4 regions of the Hymenobacter sedentarius genome follow, and region 4 is predicted to be linked to each of the others. Evidence: riboswitches for the same ligand, from Rfam matches in the RefSeq annotation. Region 4 holds a riboswitch; each other region holds the start of a gene.
What was found. Region 4 has a riboswitch for S-adenosylmethionine ahead of AUC43_RS12490 (ATP-grasp domain-containing protein). Riboswitches for the same ligand answer to the same signal wherever they lie in the genome.
Positions count from the first base shown of each region.

Region 1: it holds a riboswitch for S-adenosylmethionine, as region 4 does, so the genes downstream of both, metH (methionine synthase) here and AUC43_RS12490 (ATP-grasp domain-containing protein) in region 4, are expected to answer to the same signal.
Region 2: it holds a riboswitch for S-adenosylmethionine, as region 4 does, so the genes downstream of both, AUC43_RS05420 (O-acetylhomoserine aminocarboxypropyltransferase/cysteine synthase family protein) here and AUC43_RS12490 (ATP-grasp domain-containing protein) in region 4, are expected to answer to the same signal.
Region 3: it holds a riboswitch for S-adenosylmethionine, as region 4 does, so the genes downstream of both, AUC43_RS14125 (SusC/RagA family TonB-linked outer membrane protein) here and AUC43_RS12490 (ATP-grasp domain-containing protein) in region 4, are expected to answer to the same signal.

Region 1 covers NZ_CP013909.1:1,664,815-1,669,102, forward strand. Annotated here, with positions in the region: gene metH (methionine synthase) at 1-1,994, opposite strand, end outside; SAM riboswitch class I at 2,067-2,175, opposite strand; gene AUC43_RS06860 (NADP-dependent oxidoreductase) at 2,282-3,232, shown strand; gene AUC43_RS06865 (molybdopterin molybdotransferase MoeA) at 3,558-4,288, opposite strand, start outside.
Region 2 covers NZ_CP013909.1:1,299,468-1,303,755, forward strand. Annotated here, with positions in the region: gene metX (homoserine O-acetyltransferase MetX) at 1-364, opposite strand, end outside; gene AUC43_RS05420 (O-acetylhomoserine aminocarboxypropyltransferase/cysteine synthase family protein) at 482-1,861, opposite strand; SAM riboswitch class I at 2,245-2,361, opposite strand; gene AUC43_RS05425 (LysM peptidoglycan-binding domain-containing protein) at 2,587-2,877, opposite strand; gene AUC43_RS05430 (hypothetical protein) at 3,062-3,481, shown strand; gene AUC43_RS05435 (lysylphosphatidylglycerol synthase transmembrane domain-containing protein) at 3,567-4,288, opposite strand, start outside.
Region 3 covers NZ_CP013909.1:3,431,631-3,435,918, forward strand. Annotated here, with positions in the region: gene AUC43_RS14125 (SusC/RagA family TonB-linked outer membrane protein) at 1-2,788, opposite strand, end outside; SAM riboswitch class I at 3,286-3,382, opposite strand; gene AUC43_RS14130 (FKBP-type peptidyl-prolyl cis-trans isomerase) at 3,860-4,288, opposite strand, start outside.
Region 4 covers NZ_CP013909.1:3,045,401-3,049,688, reverse strand. Annotated here, with positions in the region: gene AUC43_RS12500 (amino acid permease) at 1-78, opposite strand, end outside; gene AUC43_RS12495 (LLM class flavin-dependent oxidoreductase) at 274-1,293, opposite strand; gene AUC43_RS12490 (ATP-grasp domain-containing protein) at 1,297-2,328, opposite strand; SAM riboswitch class I at 2,783-2,875, opposite strand; gene AUC43_RS12485 (TonB-dependent receptor plug domain-containing protein) at 2,997-4,288, opposite strand, start outside.

The DNA of each region.
Region 1 (4,288 bases), 1.4 Mb from region 4:
GCGTGCGCCAGGCGCTCCTGCACCGGCAGGCTGCGCCAGGCATCGGCTACTACGGCCACTTTGCCTTTTTGCTTCACGGTTTCGGCAAATTCCAACAGGCGCTCGGTGGCGTCGGGGCGGCGGTTGAGCAGTACATCTTCCACCAGCTCCAGCAGGTCTTTGGGCACTTCGTCGTACACCGCGAGCTGGTTGGGGTTCACAATGCCCATGTCCAACCCGGCCCGGATGGCGTGGTAGAGGAAAGCCGCGTGCATGGCCTCGCGCACCACGTCGTTGCCGCGGAAGGAGAAGCTGATGTTCGACACGCCGCCGCTGGTGAGGGCGCCGGGCAGGTTCTGCTTAATCCAGCGCACGGCCTCGATGAAGTCAATGGCGTAGTTGCGGTGCTCCTCCATGCCAGTGCCGACGATGAGGATGTTGGGGTCGAAAATGATGTCCGTGGCCGGGAAGTCGATGCTCATCAGCAGGTCGTAGCTGCGCTGGCAGATTTCCTTGCGGCGCTCCAAGGTGTCGGCTTGGCCGTCCTCGTCGAAGGCCATTACGACCATGGCGGCGCCGTACTGGCGCACGGTGCGGGCCCGCTGCAAAAACACCTTCGGTCCTTCTTTCAGGGAAATGGAATTGACAATGCTCTTGCCCTGCACGCACTTCAGGCCGGCTTCCAGCACGCTCCATTTCGAGGAGTCTATCATCACCGGCACCCGCGCAATGTCGGGCTCCGAGGCAATGAGGTGCAGAAAGGTCGTCATGGCCTGCTCCGAGTCGAGCATGCCTTCGTCCATGTTGATGTCGAGCACCTGGGCGCCTTCTTCTACTTGCACGCGGGCCACGGCCAGGGCTTCCTCGTAGGCGCCGGTGCGGATGAGGCGGGCGAAGGCGCGGGAGCCCGTCACGTTGCAGCGCTCGCCCACGTTCACAAACAGGCTTTCGGGCTTGATGGCGAACGGCTCCAGGCCGCTTAGGTGGGTAGCGGGCGGGATTTCGGTGGGCAGCGGGCGCGGCTTGTACTGCTCGGCCAGCTTGCTCAATTCGGCAATGTGCTGCGGCGTGGTGCCACAACAGCCACCCACCACGGTCACGATGCCGTCCTTCAGATAATCTTCGACCAGCGCGGCGAATTCCTGGGCTGATTCATCGTAACCGCCAAACGCGTTGGGCAAGCCAGCATTCGGGTAAGCCGAGATGTGCACGTTGGAAATCCGACTCAATTCCTCCACATACTGCTTGAGCTGGTGCGCCCCAAGGGCGCAGTTCAGGCCCACGCTCAGCAGCGGCAAGTGGCTGATGCTGTTCCAGAAAGCCTCCACCGTCTGGCCCGAGAGCGTGCGGCCCGAAGCGTCGGTGATGGTGCCCGAAATCATGAGCGGAACCTGGCGGCCGCCTTCGTCGAAGAACTTCTGCACGGCGTATAGGGCCGCCTTGGCGTTCAGCGTGTCAAAAATGGTTTCGATGAGCAGGGTATCGACGCCGCCGTCGACGAGGCCGCGCACCTGCTCGAGGTAGGCGGTGGCCAATTCGTCGAAGGTCACGGCGCGGAAGCCGGGGCGGTTGACGTCGGGTGAGAGCGAGGCGGTGCGGTTTGTGGGGCCCACGGCGCCGGCTACGAAGCGCGGCTTGTCGGGCGTGGAGTATTCGTCGGCGGCTTCACGGGCCAGGCGAGCCGATTCGTAGTTGAGCTCATATACCACGTGCTCTAGGCCGTAGTCGGCCTGGGCGATGGTGGTGCCGGAGAAGGTATTGGTTTCCACCATGTCGGCCCCGGCCGCGAAGTACTCGGCGTGAATGCCCTTGATGATGTCCGGCCGGGTCAGGCTCAGCAGGTCGTTGTTGCCGCGCAGCGGCTTGGGGTGGTCGGCAAAGCGGGCGCCGCGAAAGTCCTCCTCGGTCAGCGGGTGGCGCTGAATCATGGTGCCCATGGCGCCGTCGAGAATCAGCAGGCGCTGGCGGAGCAGTTCGGGAAGGGGAGACGGAGCGGCGAGGGTGGCAGTGGACATTTCTTTCGGATTGGAGTACGGGCAGGCAGCGCGTATCCAGAAAGAAACCCGTACGGTTGAGTACGGTTCCGGCTGTCATCTTCTTTCACCTAAAAACGCGGTGAAACGGGAGTTGGCACCTATTCGCGGTAGGTTGCCAAGACGTCATCGGGCCCGGTCCCTCGGTCTTTCTGGATAGCAGCGTAGTGCGAAGATACAGCCGGAAACGGGAAGTGGATAGGAGCACTCCTATAACCTAAGGTGACCCGGTCCAGTTAAGCCGTACACTAACAATACAATTTCTGACCATGGCAAAACAGATGAAAGCCGCCTTCTTTACCGAATTCGGTGGGGCCGACAAAATTCAAGTGGGCACCCTCGACGTCCCCGCAGTGGGGGAGGGCGAAGTACTAGTCCGGGTAAAGGCGGCCGGCGTCAACCCCGTCGACTCGGCCATTCGGGCGGGTTACCTGCAGCAAGCCCTGCCGCACGTGTTTCCCATTATTCCGGGCTGGGACGTGGCCGGGGTGGTGGAAGAGCGCGGCCACAGCGCTCGGCGCTTTGCAGTCGGCGATGAGGTGTATGCTTACGCCCGGCGCCCCACCGTGCAGCACGGCACCTTTGCCGAATACATTGTGCTGCCCGAAAGCTATCTGGCGCAGCGGCCCCACAGCCTGAGCTGGGAGCAGGCCGGCGGCATTCCGCTGGCAGGCCTCACCGCTTATCAGTCCTTATTCGATGCCGGCAACCTGCAAGCGGGCCAGACCGTGCTGATACTTGGCGCCTCGGGCGGCGTGGGCAGCTTCGCCATCCAGCTGGCCAAGGACAAAGGCGCGACGGTAGTAGCCGTGGCCAGCGAGAAAAACTTCGCCTACATGAAAGAGTTGGGCGCCGATTTCACCGTCGATTACAAGCAGGGTAACGTGGGCGAAGCTGTGAAAGCCATCGTGCCAGCCGGCGTGGAGCTGATTTACGACTGCATCAGCGGCGAGACGCTCACGCAGAGTTTATCGGCCCTGAAGGCTGGCGGCACGCTGGTTTCCATCCTGCACAACGGCCAAGGGCTGGACCCCCACATCAACTTCCGTTACGTTTTCGTGGAGCCGAATGCGATGCAACTGGAGGCGCTGCAGCAACTAGCCGATGCCGGCAAGCTGAAAGTGCAGGTGAGCAAGACCTTTCCACTAGATGAAACCGCCGAGGCTTTAAATGAGATTGATTCGCATCATACTACCGGAAAAATCGTCATTGTGCCTTAGGTGGGAGTTGCTTGAATATTCCTTTGAAAGGCGGTTGGGTGCCGAGCGGTATGAGCAGAGGAACTTCACCCCTGCCGGGCACGGCCCCGGCCCCTCTCCATAAGAGAGGGGTGCCAAACGTTAATTCATTGAAAAAGCCCCAGCTTAATATTGAGCTGGGGCTTTTGGTTTTTTATAAGTTGAGCATGAGCCACTGTGGCTCCCCTCTCTATTGGAGAGGGGCCGGGGCCGTGCCCGGCAGGGGTGAGGTTCCGGTCACGCGAGATGCTTCGCTCGGTTCTACTGGCAGGCAACTAAAGTGCGTCATTATTTAGGCGCTCCGGGGTTATAAAGCCCACGCGGGCCACACGCTGCCCGCAGGAAACACAGCCGGCTCCGGCGGCAGCTCCAGAAACGCAGTTGCCCCCAGCAAGCCTGCTAAGTCACCAGAACCACCGACGCGCAGCGGCGTCGCCAGCCGGCGCCCTTCCGCATCCACCGTCAGGCGCACGGGTACGAAGTGTGCCAACTGGGGCTTGAAGTTGATGTCGACAGTGAGCACGGCAGGCGCGGGCGTTTCGGCAGTAGCGGCCTGTTCGGAAGCTTCAGCGGGCTGCATGCAGGCGCGCAGCCAGGGCCGCACGTAGCGGCAGGCCGTGAGGAAAGTTGAAACCGGATTTCCCGGCAGGCCGAACACCACGGGCCCTTCGGCGCGCGCGCCAAACCACATGGGCTTGCCGGGGCGCTGATTTACCTCGTGGAAGATTTCCTTCACGCCCAGCTCGCGCAGCAGGCCGGGCAGGTGGTCGGCGCGGCCCTTGCTCACGGCACCGCTCAGCACCACGGCATCGAAGTCTGCGCCGAGGATGTTGGTCAGGCCCAGGCTTAGCTCCTCCCGGTCGTCGGGAAGGTGAAACAGCGAAACGTCGGCCCCGACTTGGGTGAACAGGGCCTGCAGCGCGTATGCATTGGAACGTCGGATTTGGTGCGGCTGGGGCGTTTCGCTGATGCCCACCAGCTCGTCGCCCGTGCTGATGACGGCGAGGCGCGGGGCGCGGGTTACGGCTATTTCGGCGG
Region 2 (4,288 bases), 1.7 Mb from region 4:
ATTCCTGGCGCAGCGCTTCGTGCGCCGCCACCAGGTCGCGGATGGAAAGCCGCGGGAAGTGCTGGTAGCGGGGCTGGCCCGTGGCCGGGTCCGCGTCGAGGGGGCTGGTGCTGCCGTAGCAGGAGCCCAACACGTTGGCGCACACGATAAACCAGTCGGCCGGGTCGAAGTAGCAGCCCGGCCCCACCAGGCCCGGCCACCAGCTCAGCACGTCGGCATTGGCCGTGAGGGCGTGGCACACCCACACCACGTTGTCGCGGTCGGCGTTGAGCTGGCCCCAGGTGCGGTAGGCCACGTGCGCGCTGGCCAGGGTTTCCCCGCTTTCCAGCAGCAGGTCGGGCAGGTTAAAAATATATTCTTTCATGGGTATCGGGTATCGAAGCGGCTGGTCAGTTATCGGTCGGCGCGGTGAGATATCGGGATGCTTAATGGTGGGAGCCGCTGATAGCCAGCAGCTCCCCGCCAACAACTGACAATCGGGCTATACTTCCAGGGGCTGGGCGTGCTCCAGTTCGGGCTCGCCTACCTGGGTGCCTTCGGTGGGCAGCGCCGCGGTGTTGCCAATGGCCTCGAAGGCCTGCTGCAAATCGGCCTTGATGTCTTCGAAGTGCTCAATGCCCACCGAAAGGCGCAGCGAAGTGGGCGTGACGCCGGCCGCCAGCTGCTCGGCATCGCTCAGTTGCTGGTGCGTGGTGGCCGAGGGCTGGATGATGAGCGTCTTGGCATCGCCCACGTTGGCCAGGTGGCTGATGAGCTTGAGGTTGTCGATAAACTGGGTGGCCGACTCCTTGCTGCCCTTGAGCTGGAAGCTGAGCACGCCGCCGAAGCCGCGCTTGAGGTATTTCTGGGCCAGGCGGTGGTAGGGGCTGCTGGCCAGGCCGGCGTAGTTCACGCTTTCTACCTGCGGGTGCTGCTCCAGCCAGTTGGCGATTTTCTGGGCGTTTTCCACCGTGCGGTCCACGCGCAGGCTCAGCGTTTCGAGGCCGATGAGCAGCTGCCAGGAGTTGAACGGGCTGATGGACGGGCCGAAGTCGCGCAGGCCTTCTACCCGGGCCCGGATGATGAAAGCGATGTTGCCAAACGGCCCACCCTTGCCAAATACGTCGTTGAATACCAGGCCGTGGTAGCCTTCGCTGGGCTCAGTGAACTGCGGAAACTTGCCGTTGCCGAAGTCATAGGTGCCGCCGTCCACAATCACGCCGCCGATGCTGGTGCCGTGGCCGCCAATCCATTTCGTGGCTGATTCTACTACGATGTGCGCGCCGTGCTCCAGGGGCCGGAACAGGTAGCCGCCCGCGCCAAAGGTGTTGTCCACAATCAACGGCAGGTCGTGCCGGTTGGCAATGGCGGCAATGGCCTCAAAGTCCGGGATGCTGTAGCTGGGGTTGCCGATGGTTTCCAGGTAAATGGCCTTGGTCTTGTCGTCAATCAGGGCCTCGAAGCTGGCCGGGTTATCGCCATCAGCAAAGCGCACCTCAATGCCCAAGCGCTTGAACGCCACCTTGAACTGGTTGTAAGTGCCGCCGTAGAGAAAGGCCGAGCTCACGAAGTTGTCGCCGGCCTGCAGGATGTTGTTCAGGGCAATGAATTGAGCCGCCTGCCCCGACCCCGTGGCCAGCGCCGCCACGCCGCCTTCCAGCGCCGCCACGCGCTGCTCAAACACGTCGGTGGTGGGGTTCATCAGGCGGGTGTAGATATTGCCGAACTCCTTCAGAGCAAACAGGTTGGCGCCGTGTTCGGCATTTTTAAACACGTAGGAGGTGGTTTGGAACAGCGGCACGGCGCGGGCCCCGGTGGTGGGGTCGGGCTGCTGGCCGGCGTGGAGTTGGAGGGTTTCGAAGTGCAAGGGCGAAGCGGACATGATGGGGGTATGTTTGGAGTTGAAAAAACCTGAAAAAGCAAGAAAATAAGCGCGCAACGGCCTGAAATGGCAGTTTTTAAGCGCAGCGGAACCCCCACAAGCCCGTGCTGAAGATGTGGCCCGATTGGTCCGGCCGCTGCGCGCCGAAAGGGCCAGCGGCGGGCACCGAGGGCCGCCAAAAAATCCAGAAAGAAGGGGAGGGGTTGCCTAAGCCGAAATCAGCTTAGCAACAACACAGGCAACAACACATTCGCATTCGCTCCTGGCGCAACGCGGCGTTCTGGCCGCCTGGGGCCACAACGGAAAAGCCCGAACCTGCGGCGCGCAAAGCAGCCGGAGCGTTCGGGGCAACAAAGAAGGAAGCGGAATTTTCCATGGTACTCGATTCATATGCCCCGCCCCGGCCTGCGCCGGTGGTGGGTAGGACTTGGCACCTTTCGCGCGGTCGAAGGTTGCCAGCGGGTCACAGAGCCTAGTCTCTCGCCGCTTCTCTATAAAACTTGAAACTACCCTGCCGCGAGCAGGGGAGTACCGTGTTGGTGGTGAGCCAAATGTACGGAAGGAATTTTTTTATGTCCAACGATTGCACAGAAAATATTTCTTCCTGTCCAGCTCCACCACAGGCTAGTTGAGCTGGGCCGCTTCCGTTTAGCGGCTCAATAAAACACAAAAAAGCCACCCTGAAACAGAGTGGCTTTTCTCACCTTTTTTCTGCAAAAAAGTACCTAGAGACTAGGTAGGGTCAACACCTGGCCCACTTCGATGTGGTCAGGGTTGTTGCCGATGAGGGCCTTGTTGGCCTCGTATATCTGGTGCCACTTGGCCGCGTCGCCGTAGTGGTGTTTGGCAATTTTGGAAAGCGAGTCGCCGCTTACTACGGTATACGACTCACCGGTGGTAGCTGGATTGGCTGCGTTGTTATTCCCGAAAAAATCGGTGCCGCCAGCGGCTGGTTTGGCTGCCGGCTCTGCGGGCTTTTGCTCGCCTTTGTCGCTAAGAAAATCAAAGAGTCCCATGAGTGCGGTCGGTTAAATGAAAAATTGACTGGACTGGAATGCCTTCGGCTGGCCCAACGAAGCTACTATACGGAGGATGCCAGACGAGGTTTCGTCCTAAACCCTTTTGCGTGTGGGCCGTAAGCCGACGAGCCCGCTTTGCCGGGCCAGCCATCTTATTTCTTTCACCAACACCTCTGTACCCATGAAAACCCAGTCGCTTTTTTCGCTTCGTTATTTCGCCAGCTTGTTGCTCTTGCTATCGCTGTTTGCTACGGCCTGCAACAACGACAAAGGTAAAGTTGAGGGTGTAAATATGCTGTACGGCACCGATAGCAAGGTGTGGAAAACGGCGAAAGAAACTAGCTCTACCGGCGACAAAGTGAAGCAGACCGATGCACAAAAGCAAGAGGAACTGCGCATTTTTGCCAACGGCACCTACAACATGACTGGGGCCAACGGCGCCGTATCGGGCAAGTACACGTTTGACCAGACCGGCAAAACCCTCACCATGACCCCCGATAACGCTACCACCAGCAACACGTTCACCGTGGAAACCCTCACCGACAAAAAGCTCACGCTGAAGTCGGCCGATGGGGCTGCCTTGATGCTGGAAGCTGAGTAATAGCCGCTTGCTAATTAGGGAAAAGGCCCCGAACCACTGCGGTTCGGGGCCTTTTCTTGTTTACGGGTACCTGGTTTTCCGAGGCTTATTGCTCGGGCTTCGCGGGGTGGCGGAGGAATACCCGCGCCACCCAGCGCGGCAAAAACACCATGCCCAGCACCAGGTAGAGATAGTAAGTGAACACGCGGTACAGCAGCACCATGAAGCTGGTCATGGTGGCCGTGCCGATGAATTTGCCGAAGAACGTAGGGAAGGCGCCCTCTGCAATGCCCGCGCCGCCGGGCGTGATGGCTATCAGCAGGATGACTTTGTAGGTGATGTTGCGGGCGAAAATGAACAGGAACGTGCCCGCATCCATGGGCACAAAGGCCGCAATGAGGCAGCCAATGATGGCGTAGCGCGCCGTCCAGACAAAGACCGTGCTCACCGACGCGTGCCACCAGTAGCGCGGCCCGTTGCCCCGCAGCTGCACCGAAGCCAGCACCATTTCCTGGCCGTGGCGGTAGGCTTTGCGCCGCCAGCGCCGCAGCAGCCGAAACGAAAACAGCCGCACCAGCAGCCGGCGCACCGAGCGCGGGTTGACGAAAATGGCGTAGAGCATGAGCCCAGCGTAGAGCAGCACAAAAAAGTAGCTCAACCCAAAGGCGATTCGCAGCGTGGCCACGAAGTTGGTTTGCAGGGCCTCGTGCGGGTACAGCCCGGCCCCGGCCACCAGCACCACCAGCGGCACCATGAGCACGTAGTACAGGTTGTCGAGCAGCGCCGTGACCATGATGTAGGCCAAGCCCTTGCCCAACGGAATGCCTT
Region 3 (4,288 bases), 390 kb from region 4:
AGCCGTCTTCCAGGTACCGGTCACTCAGGTTTTGCACCACGCCGCCGTAGTTGTTGCTACTGGCGTTGGTGGTCAGGCGCGGGATGTTGGTCACGTCGCCGGGCCGCTGCCAGCGCTCCAGCTGCTCGCTCAGGTAGCCGATGTTGCTCTGGGTGCCGCCGTGCACGAGGAAGAAGCGGTTCATGTTCATGATTTTCGCGCCCTGCTCGAAATTCAGCGTAAAGCCAAAGTCCACGCCTTTATAGGTAACGGAATTGGTGACGCCGCCGAAGTAGTCGGGCCAGGCGTTACCCACCAGCTTGCGGTCGGCCACGGTAATCCGGCCGTCGCCGTTCACGTCCTCGTATTCGGCGTCGCCATTTTCTGGGTTCACGCGGGTCTGGTGGTACAGCCAGAAGGAGTAGAGCGGGGCGCCCTCTTCCAGCCGAAAAATGTCGCGCGAGCCCGTGGTGATGGGCGCGGCCAGCTTTTCAATCTTGTTCACGTTGCGGGCAATGTTAACGGTGGTGCTCCACTGCAGGACGCCCTTGGGCAGCCAGTTGGCCGTGGCCTGGGCTTCAAAGCCTTTGTTGCTCACGGCGCCGTAGTTCTCTACCAGCGACGAGAAGCCCGTTTTACGCGGCACCGGCACGTTCAGCAGCAGGCCCGAGGTGTACTTGTCGTAGTAATTGAGCTCAAGCACCAGCCGGTTTTGCAGCACGGCAGCGTCCAGGCCCGCGTTCCATTGCCGGGTCGATTCCCAGCTCAGGTTGGGGTTTGCCAGCTGCAGCGGGGCCGTGCCCGGCAGGTCGAGATAGTTGGCGCCACCCTGCACCAGGCCCAGCGCCGCAAAGTCGCTGATGCCGGCCTGGTTGCCGGTTTTGCCCAAGCTGGCCCGCAGCTTCAGCTCCTGGAAAATGCCAAGGTCTTGAATGAAGCTCTCGTCGCCCAGTCGCCAGCCCAGGCCCACGGCCGGGAAATAGCCCCAGCGGTTTTCGCTGCCGAAACGCGAGGATGCATCGGCCCGCACGCTCACGTCGGCCGTGTAGCGCTCCTTGAAGCTGTAGGTGGCCTTGCCGAAAAACGACACCAGCCCGGCCTGTGAGCGCGACGAACTGCCCGTCTGGGTAGCCGCCGACGCAATGGTGGTCAGGTCATTGCCCGGAAACTGCTGGCCCGCCAGGCTGGTGCGCTGGAAGGTATTGCGCTGTAGCGTGTTGCCCACCAAGGCTTGCACCGAATGGTTCTCGCCGAAGTTGACGCTGTAGTTTAGGGTTTGCTCGTTGAGCAGGGTGATGTCGCGCGAGAGAAACGACGAGGCCGTGCCGCGCGGCTGCCCGGCTAGTATCAACGTGTTGTTGAAATTGTTCTCGTACATGTCGTTGAAGTCGATGCTCCAACTGCTGCGAAACGTCAGGTTTTTGCCAAACTGGTAGGTGCCGTACACGTTCGAGATGACGCGCGAGCCCACCGCGTCGTTGTTCAGGTTCCTGATGAGGGCCAGGGCATTATCAAACGAGCCGTACTTGGCATAGGAGCCGTCGGGGTTGTACACCGGCAGGTTGGCGCGGGTGAACAGGGCCGAGTTGATGACACCCACCGGGTTGTTGTCGTTGCTGCTTACGTTGCGGTGCGTGCGGCTCAGGGCCGTGCTCGTGCCAATGCGCAGCTTGTCGGTCACCGAGTTATCGAGGTTGACGCGCAGCGAAAACCGGTCAAACGCGCTGGGCTTTGCCACCGACTCCTGCGTGAAGTAGCCCGCCCCGATATAAAACTGGGTTTTGGCCGAGCCCCCGGCTGCCGACAGCTCGTAGCTGTGCGTCTGGGCGGTGCGAAACACGTCGCTGAGCCGGTCGTAGGTGGGCTGCTCTTCGGGCATGCCGCGCCCGCCGGCCGACACCGCGCGGTAGGGCACAAGCCCCGGGTTGCCGCCGTCGTTGATAAACCGCTCATTTTCCAGCGTTGCCAAATCCGGCCCGCTAGCCAGTTGGTACTGTTTCGGCGCTTTGGAGAGGGCGTGGTAGTTGTTTAAGGTGATGCGGGTTTTGTCGCCGGCTTTGCCCCGTTTGGTGGTGATGAGCACCACGCCGTTGGCGCCGCGCGAGCCGTAGATGGCCGTCGCGTTGGCGTCCTTCAGGATTTCCATGCTCTCGATGTCCTGCGGGTTCAGGTCAGCCAGCGGGTTGCTCGACACCTGGTTGCCCAGGCCCGTCGCAATCAGGTTGGTGTTGTTGATGAACACCCCGTCGACCACGTATAGCGGGTCGTTGCTGGCGTTCACCGAGTTGCTGCCCCGGATGCGGATGAAGACGCCGCCACCCGGCACGCCCGAGTTGGCCGATACCTGCACGCCGGGCGCTTTGCCCTGCAGCAACTGGTCGGGGCTGGCCGCCGGAATGTTCTTCAACTCTTCCCCTTTCACCGAGCTTATGGCGCTGGTTAGGGTCTTGCGGTTTTGCTCGCTGTAGCCCGTCACCACCACCTCCGAGAGCTCCTGCAAATCGGCGGCGAGGTCTACGGTAAGTGCGCCACCCGTGGCTTGCAGTTCCTTCCGGGCATACCCGACGAAGCTGAATACCAGTTCGCTACCCGCGGGTACTGATAGGGAAAATTTGCCATTGACGTCGGTGGTGGTGCCAATGGTGCTGCCTTTGGCCATTACGGTCACGCCCGGCAAGGGGGTATGGCTGGCGGCATCGGTCACGGTGCCGCTCACGAGCGGGGCAGGGTCCGATTGGGCATAACTAGTGACGGAGGCACCTCCCCACAGCAGCAGGAAGAGCGTCCGCCGGAGCGTACGGGTATACATAAAAGATTGATGTTGAGGTTGAGGGCCCGGCGTCGGCCGCTACCAAGCGGTGGGAGGGAAAGGCCCGTATCGAGGGGAGGGCTGGGCCGATGCGCCGCAGTCGCCGGGGCCCCTCCGGTGCACCAGGAGGAGGGTTGCGGTTGCGGCGTTCCGCGGTTGAGCTGGGCCACCGTTTGTGCACAACGGCGCCCGGCCCCAAAGCCGCAGTATTGCCCAGAAACAGAAAATTGGCCAGCGCCCCCCGCTCACGGGAGGACGCCAATAGGCTGGCAAGAAGCCGCCGCCCGGGCACGAAAGCCCCTGCAGCACCCGGCTATGGCTTAGCCGCGGGAGCCCTTACGGCCGGCAGGAAAATGAAACAGCTGAATCAGCTCAACAACCCCGGCCGGCCTACCGCATACAGGCGGCAGCACTCAACATACAACAACACCGATGCTGTACAGCAAACGAGGTGGTCGAAACAGCGGGGAGGGGACGCAAAAAGTCCATGGCTTTTGTTTTTATATGGTCAGGACTTGGCACCGTTTCAAGGGGTTAACCTCGTTGGTTGCCGGCGTTTCGTCGAGCCTGTCTCTCCACGCCTCTGTATAAAAACAATTCTTTGTTCTGAAGGAATTGTAAGGGCAAATGAAAGCACCCGGCTTTTGAAATGCTAATGCAAAAGCCAAAATTCTTTTTGCAAAGCGTAATTGGCTCAGGATTGCTTCGCGGTAATAAGAGCATGAAAACAGGCCTTCTTGCCACCCCTGAGCCAATAAATACCTCGTTACGGCGGAGTCGCGTCGCGAAATATTTTCCCAAGAAAAAAACGTAAAAAGCTTCTCGTTGTGCAGCTCAGTTACGCTGAAGATTGGCTCTGGAACCCAACACTTATTGAGCTTCTGGTTCGGGCAGCCGCGTCTTTCCGCCGGGCAGAAGGGCCAAGTTCTGGTGGTGAAACGCTCTACCTAAGCCAGTCCACCTTGCCTAATCAGAACGAATACGGAAGCTTATATATGGAAAATAAAAACGCCCTATGGTTAAGCACTGACTCAACCATAGGACGTCTTAAGAATTGAGCTAATCTAAGCCCTAGTGATGGTGGCCGCCTTCGCCGTGCACGTGGCCGTGGGCCAGCTCCTCGGCGGTGGCATCGCGCACGTCCTGCACCTTGCCGGCAAAGTGCATCACCATGCCCGCGAGCGGGTGGTTGAAGTCCATTTGCACGCCCGAATCGCCGATGCTGACCACTTTGGCCTGCATGTGGTTGCCTTCGTTGTCGGCCATGGGCAGAAAATTGCCGATTTGCAGCATCTCGTCGTCGAGCTTGCCGTCAATCATGAAGACATCCTTGGGGATTTCCACCAGCGCCTGCTCGTCGTAGTCGCCGTAGGCCTGGTCGGGGGTTAGGCTAAACTGGAAGGAGTCGCCGGGGTTTTTGCCGTTGAGCTGGGATTCAAATTCCTCGGGCAGGCCGCTGTGGCCAAAGAGAAAGACCATGGGCGCATCGGCTTCGGCTGA
Region 4 (4,288 bases):
GTTGAGGCTGCGTTTGAGGGTGTTGGCCCCCGTTTCGGCCGCTTCCAATCGAAGCAGCTCCAGTGATTTTTTGAGCATGTAATTTGTGAGTACGCGCCATAGGCACGTTAAGTACTAATGCGCATTAATGCGCCTAAAGAACCGTCATGCTGAGCGCAGCCGAAGCATCTCGCTGGCAGTAATAACCCAAACGTGAGAATTACTTGCACAAGCGAGATGCTTCGGCTGCGCTCAGCATGACGTGCTGGTGTTTGGCAATCCGAAATTGCCGGACTACGCTAAAACTTGAATCACCGACTCCGAGAACCGCTCCATTTCCTCAAGCTGCGGGCTGGCCTGCAGCAGGAAGAAATCCACGCCTACTTCTTCGAAGGCGCCGATGCGGTCCTGAATCTGGGCCGGCGTACCAGTGAGGCCGGTGCGGAGGCCGCGGTTCGACACCGAGTAATCGTGCAGCGACACTTGCTGCTCGAGCTGGGTGCCGGCCAGCCACTGCTGGTAGTTGCCGTAGCCCGCGGCTGAGGACTTCACGTTGGTAATGCGGTCGAGCTCCTTCTTCACGTCCTGGTCGTTGTCGCGCACGATGGTGTAGCCAGCCACGCCAAACCTCATGGGCGGCAGGCCTTTCTGCTCGCGGCGGCGGCGCATGTCGGCGATGCGGGCCCCAATTTGCTCCGGCGAGTCGCCGTGCATCACGTAGCCGTCGCACTGGGTCGAAATCAGGTCTTTGGCCGCTTCCGACTCACCGCCGGCGTACAGGAAGGGCGCCTTAGCGGGCTTGGGCTGCAGCACGTTATCGGCCACCTGGTAGTACTTGCCGTCGTAGCTGAAATGGTCCTGCTTCCACACGTTGGTCACCACATCGAGCCACTCGCGGGTGCGGGCGTACCGGTCGTCGTGCTGCTCGAAGTGCAGGCCGTACTTGGTGGCCTCGTCGCGCCACCAGCTTGATACCACGTTCAGCGACAGCCGGCCGGGCGCAATCAGGTCGATGTTGGCGGCCTGCTTGGCCAGCTGCGCGGGGTTGTGGAAGGTGGGGCGCACGGCCACCATGATTTCCAGCTGCTCGGTCACGGCGGCCAGTGCGGCAGCGGTGCTCCAGGCTTCGAGCGAAGGCGCTTCCTGGCCCTTGATGTCGTTGAGGTACAGCTCGGCGATGAGCGTGAGGTCGTAGCCGAGGGCCTCGCTGCGCTGCGCCAGTTTCTTAACGTAGCTCCAGTCGGTGGGCATCTGCTCGTCTTCCACGTTGCGCAGCCAGCCCCCAAAAATGGGCATCCAATATCCGAATTTCATGGCTTAGTGTATTGATTCCGTGACAAGTTGTGGAGCTGATGTGGCCGTGGTTGTGGCAGCTGATTGGGCTGGGGTGCCAGTACCGGGAAGCTGGGCTTCCAGGTAGTCCACGAAGCGGGCGTAGGGGTCGAAGCCGACCACGTTCACGGCGTCGGCCACGAAGTTGGACAGGGCGTTGATGTCGTAGAAAAGCACGTCGCCGGTGCGGTCGTCGATGAGGTATTCGATGCCGCCCACGTCAATTTTGGCGGCGGCCACGATGCGCTCCACAGCGGCAATCACCTCGGCGGGCGGCGTGAAGGCTTCCACCTGAATGCCTTTTTTGGGTGCTTCGGTTAGGCAGAACTCCGCCGACTGCTCCTCCGGAATCTGGCAGATTTCGGCCGGGCACAGGTTGAAGCTCTCGCCGGTGGTAAACACCTTCATGGCGTACAGGAACTTGCCATCCAGCGTTTCCACGCGGTGGATGTTGCCGCCCCGGGGCGTCACGTATTCCTGCACCAACGCGGTTTGGTCGATGCCCAGGTCAATCTGGTTGTTGTCGACCGCCGCCTGCAAGCCTTCCAGCGTGTCGAAGCGGATGATGCCCGCGCCGCTGCCGCCGATGTTCACCTTCACCACGATGGGGAAGCGCAATTGCTGGGCCGCATCGACCGCCCGCGAGGCGTGATTTATCACAAACGACTTCGGGTATTTCAGTTCCAGCGACTCAAACAGCGAGAGCTGGCGGGCTTTGTTGGTTTCGATGGCCGTGGCCGCTGAACCGTTGATAATGCGCGTGCCGATGCGCTCAAGGTGCGTCGCGTAGCCCGCGGTGTGGAAAATGCCCTGCCCATGGCCCCGCAGGTAGGCCGAGGAACTCATCCGGTTCACTACCAGGCTGTAGCCACTCTCCTTCTCGGAAGGGTCGAAGAGGTGGTGGGCGGCGTCAATTTTCTCGTAGGCTAGCCCACGGCGGTCCAGCTCCGCAAAGAGTGGCTTAAACCATTCAGGGTGCTCGAAATAAATGCCAATGGGCTTTTGGTTCAGCGACATATCAAAAGAGTTAGTTGAAATAAATGTGGTGAGAACAGCAGTCCGCAACCAGATTAGGCTGGGCTGCGGCTACAAAAAATCAAGTAAAAGCAGGGTATGATGGGCCGGAAGAGCCTTCCATTCGGGGTAGCCGAACCTTGCGCCGGCGCTTGCTCAATTTTGGGCCACAACAGCGCAGGTAGTTCGACACGAAGCCGGCTGCGCGCACAGCGGAGCAGCCGACAGCAACCCAGAAATAGAGGAAATGAACGCCGCGGGGGCGGCGGTACAGCACACGCAGGCTCCCAGCCTGCGCTACCGCCTGCCTACCCGCGAAGAAACGCTCGGGGCAGGCGGGCTAGGCCAGACAACAACAGCAACAACAGCCCATGCCAGCCCAACGCATGACAGCGGGGCGAGCAGTAACAGCAGCAATCGGAAGGGGGAGGTTGTTGGCAGCGTCCACGGCAACTTGTTTTTATATGGTCAGGAATTGGCACCTTGCCCGCGGTTGCGGATGGTTGCCGGCGCTTCATTGAGCCTGTCTCTCAGCGCCTCTGTATAAAAACAATCCTTTAGGGAGAAAGAATTGATACGGCAAAGATACAGCAAAGCCCCCGATATGTTCCAAATCGGGGGCTTCAATTGTAAAAAGTGCGGGTGGGGATGCGCTAAGGCGCATTTCTCATCTACCGCTGCAGAGCCAGCCGCAGGCCGCCCATCAGCCAGCGGGTGGGCATCTGGGCGCCCAGCAGGTCGGAGTACTTCTCGTTGAACAGGTTTTGCACCTGCCCCGTGAGCCAGAGTTTCTTGGGCAGCAGCGCTACTTCGAGGCGGGCATTGAACACCACGTATTCGGCGGCCTGGCTCCGGCTGATGGCGGCCACGGCGGCGCTATTGCGCTGCTTCCACAGGCCGCTCAGGCTGCCGTTTACGCGGTGGGAAGTGAGGCTGACCGTGCCCGAAATCACCTGGCGGGCAATGTTGGCCAGGTACTGCGAGGCAATGTTCTCGTTGTTGGTAACGCGCACGTTGGTGTAGCCCACGCTGCCATCGAAGCGGGTTTTGGGGGTGAAGGCGTGGGCCCAGCTCAACTCCGTTTCCAGCCCCTGGGTGGTTACCTCAAACAGGTTCTGGGCGAAACGGTACGTGCGGGAGCCGGACAGGTTGGTGAGCCCCGTCACGTAGTAAATGTGCTCACCGGAATCGGGCACGTAGTCTATCTGGTTGTTGCCTTTGCGCACGAAATAGGTAGCCTTGGCCGTGAGGCCCGGCAGCGGGCGCACGTCGGCGCCCAACTCGTAGTTTACCGTGCGCTCGGCTTCTAAGGCGGGGTTGCCCACGTTGAAGCCGTTGGGCACAATGCCGGCCCGGCCGTTGGAGGTGTAGCGCTCCGTAAAATCAGGGGCACGGATGGCCCGGCCCACGGCCCCGCGTATGGTCAACACCTCCCCTATCTGCTGGCTCACGTTAAGCTGGGGCACCAGCTCGGTGCCGTAGGCTTGGTCGTGGTCGAGGCGCAGGCCGCCGGTGAGGGCGAGGCTGGGCGTGAGCGTGACGGCCACCACTCCAAACGCGGCGTAGTGCCACTGGGCGTGCGTGCCCCGGTCGTTGCTGACCACGGCGCGGCGGTCGGCCTGTCCGCCCAGGGTGGCGCGTACCTTGTCGGAAAACTGCTGCTGGTGGCTCAGCAGCACGTTGGTGTAGTGGGTGAGGTGGTCGCTGGCCGCCGACGTGGGCGTGAACACGTAGTAATCGGTGCTGCGGCTGGCCGATACCTGCGCCTCGGTGCGGCTGCGCTCGTTGTGCTGGTAACGCAGCTGGCCCTGGTACCAGTTGCGGTTGGTGGTTTCGCGGGCCTGGTCGGCGGGGTTGGTGGTGTAGAAATACTGGGCGCTGTAGTTGCGACGGTCGAAGCTGCCGCGGGCGGCCAGGCTGAGCTTAGGGGCCAGCTCGTAAGCGGCGGAGACGGAGTACGTTT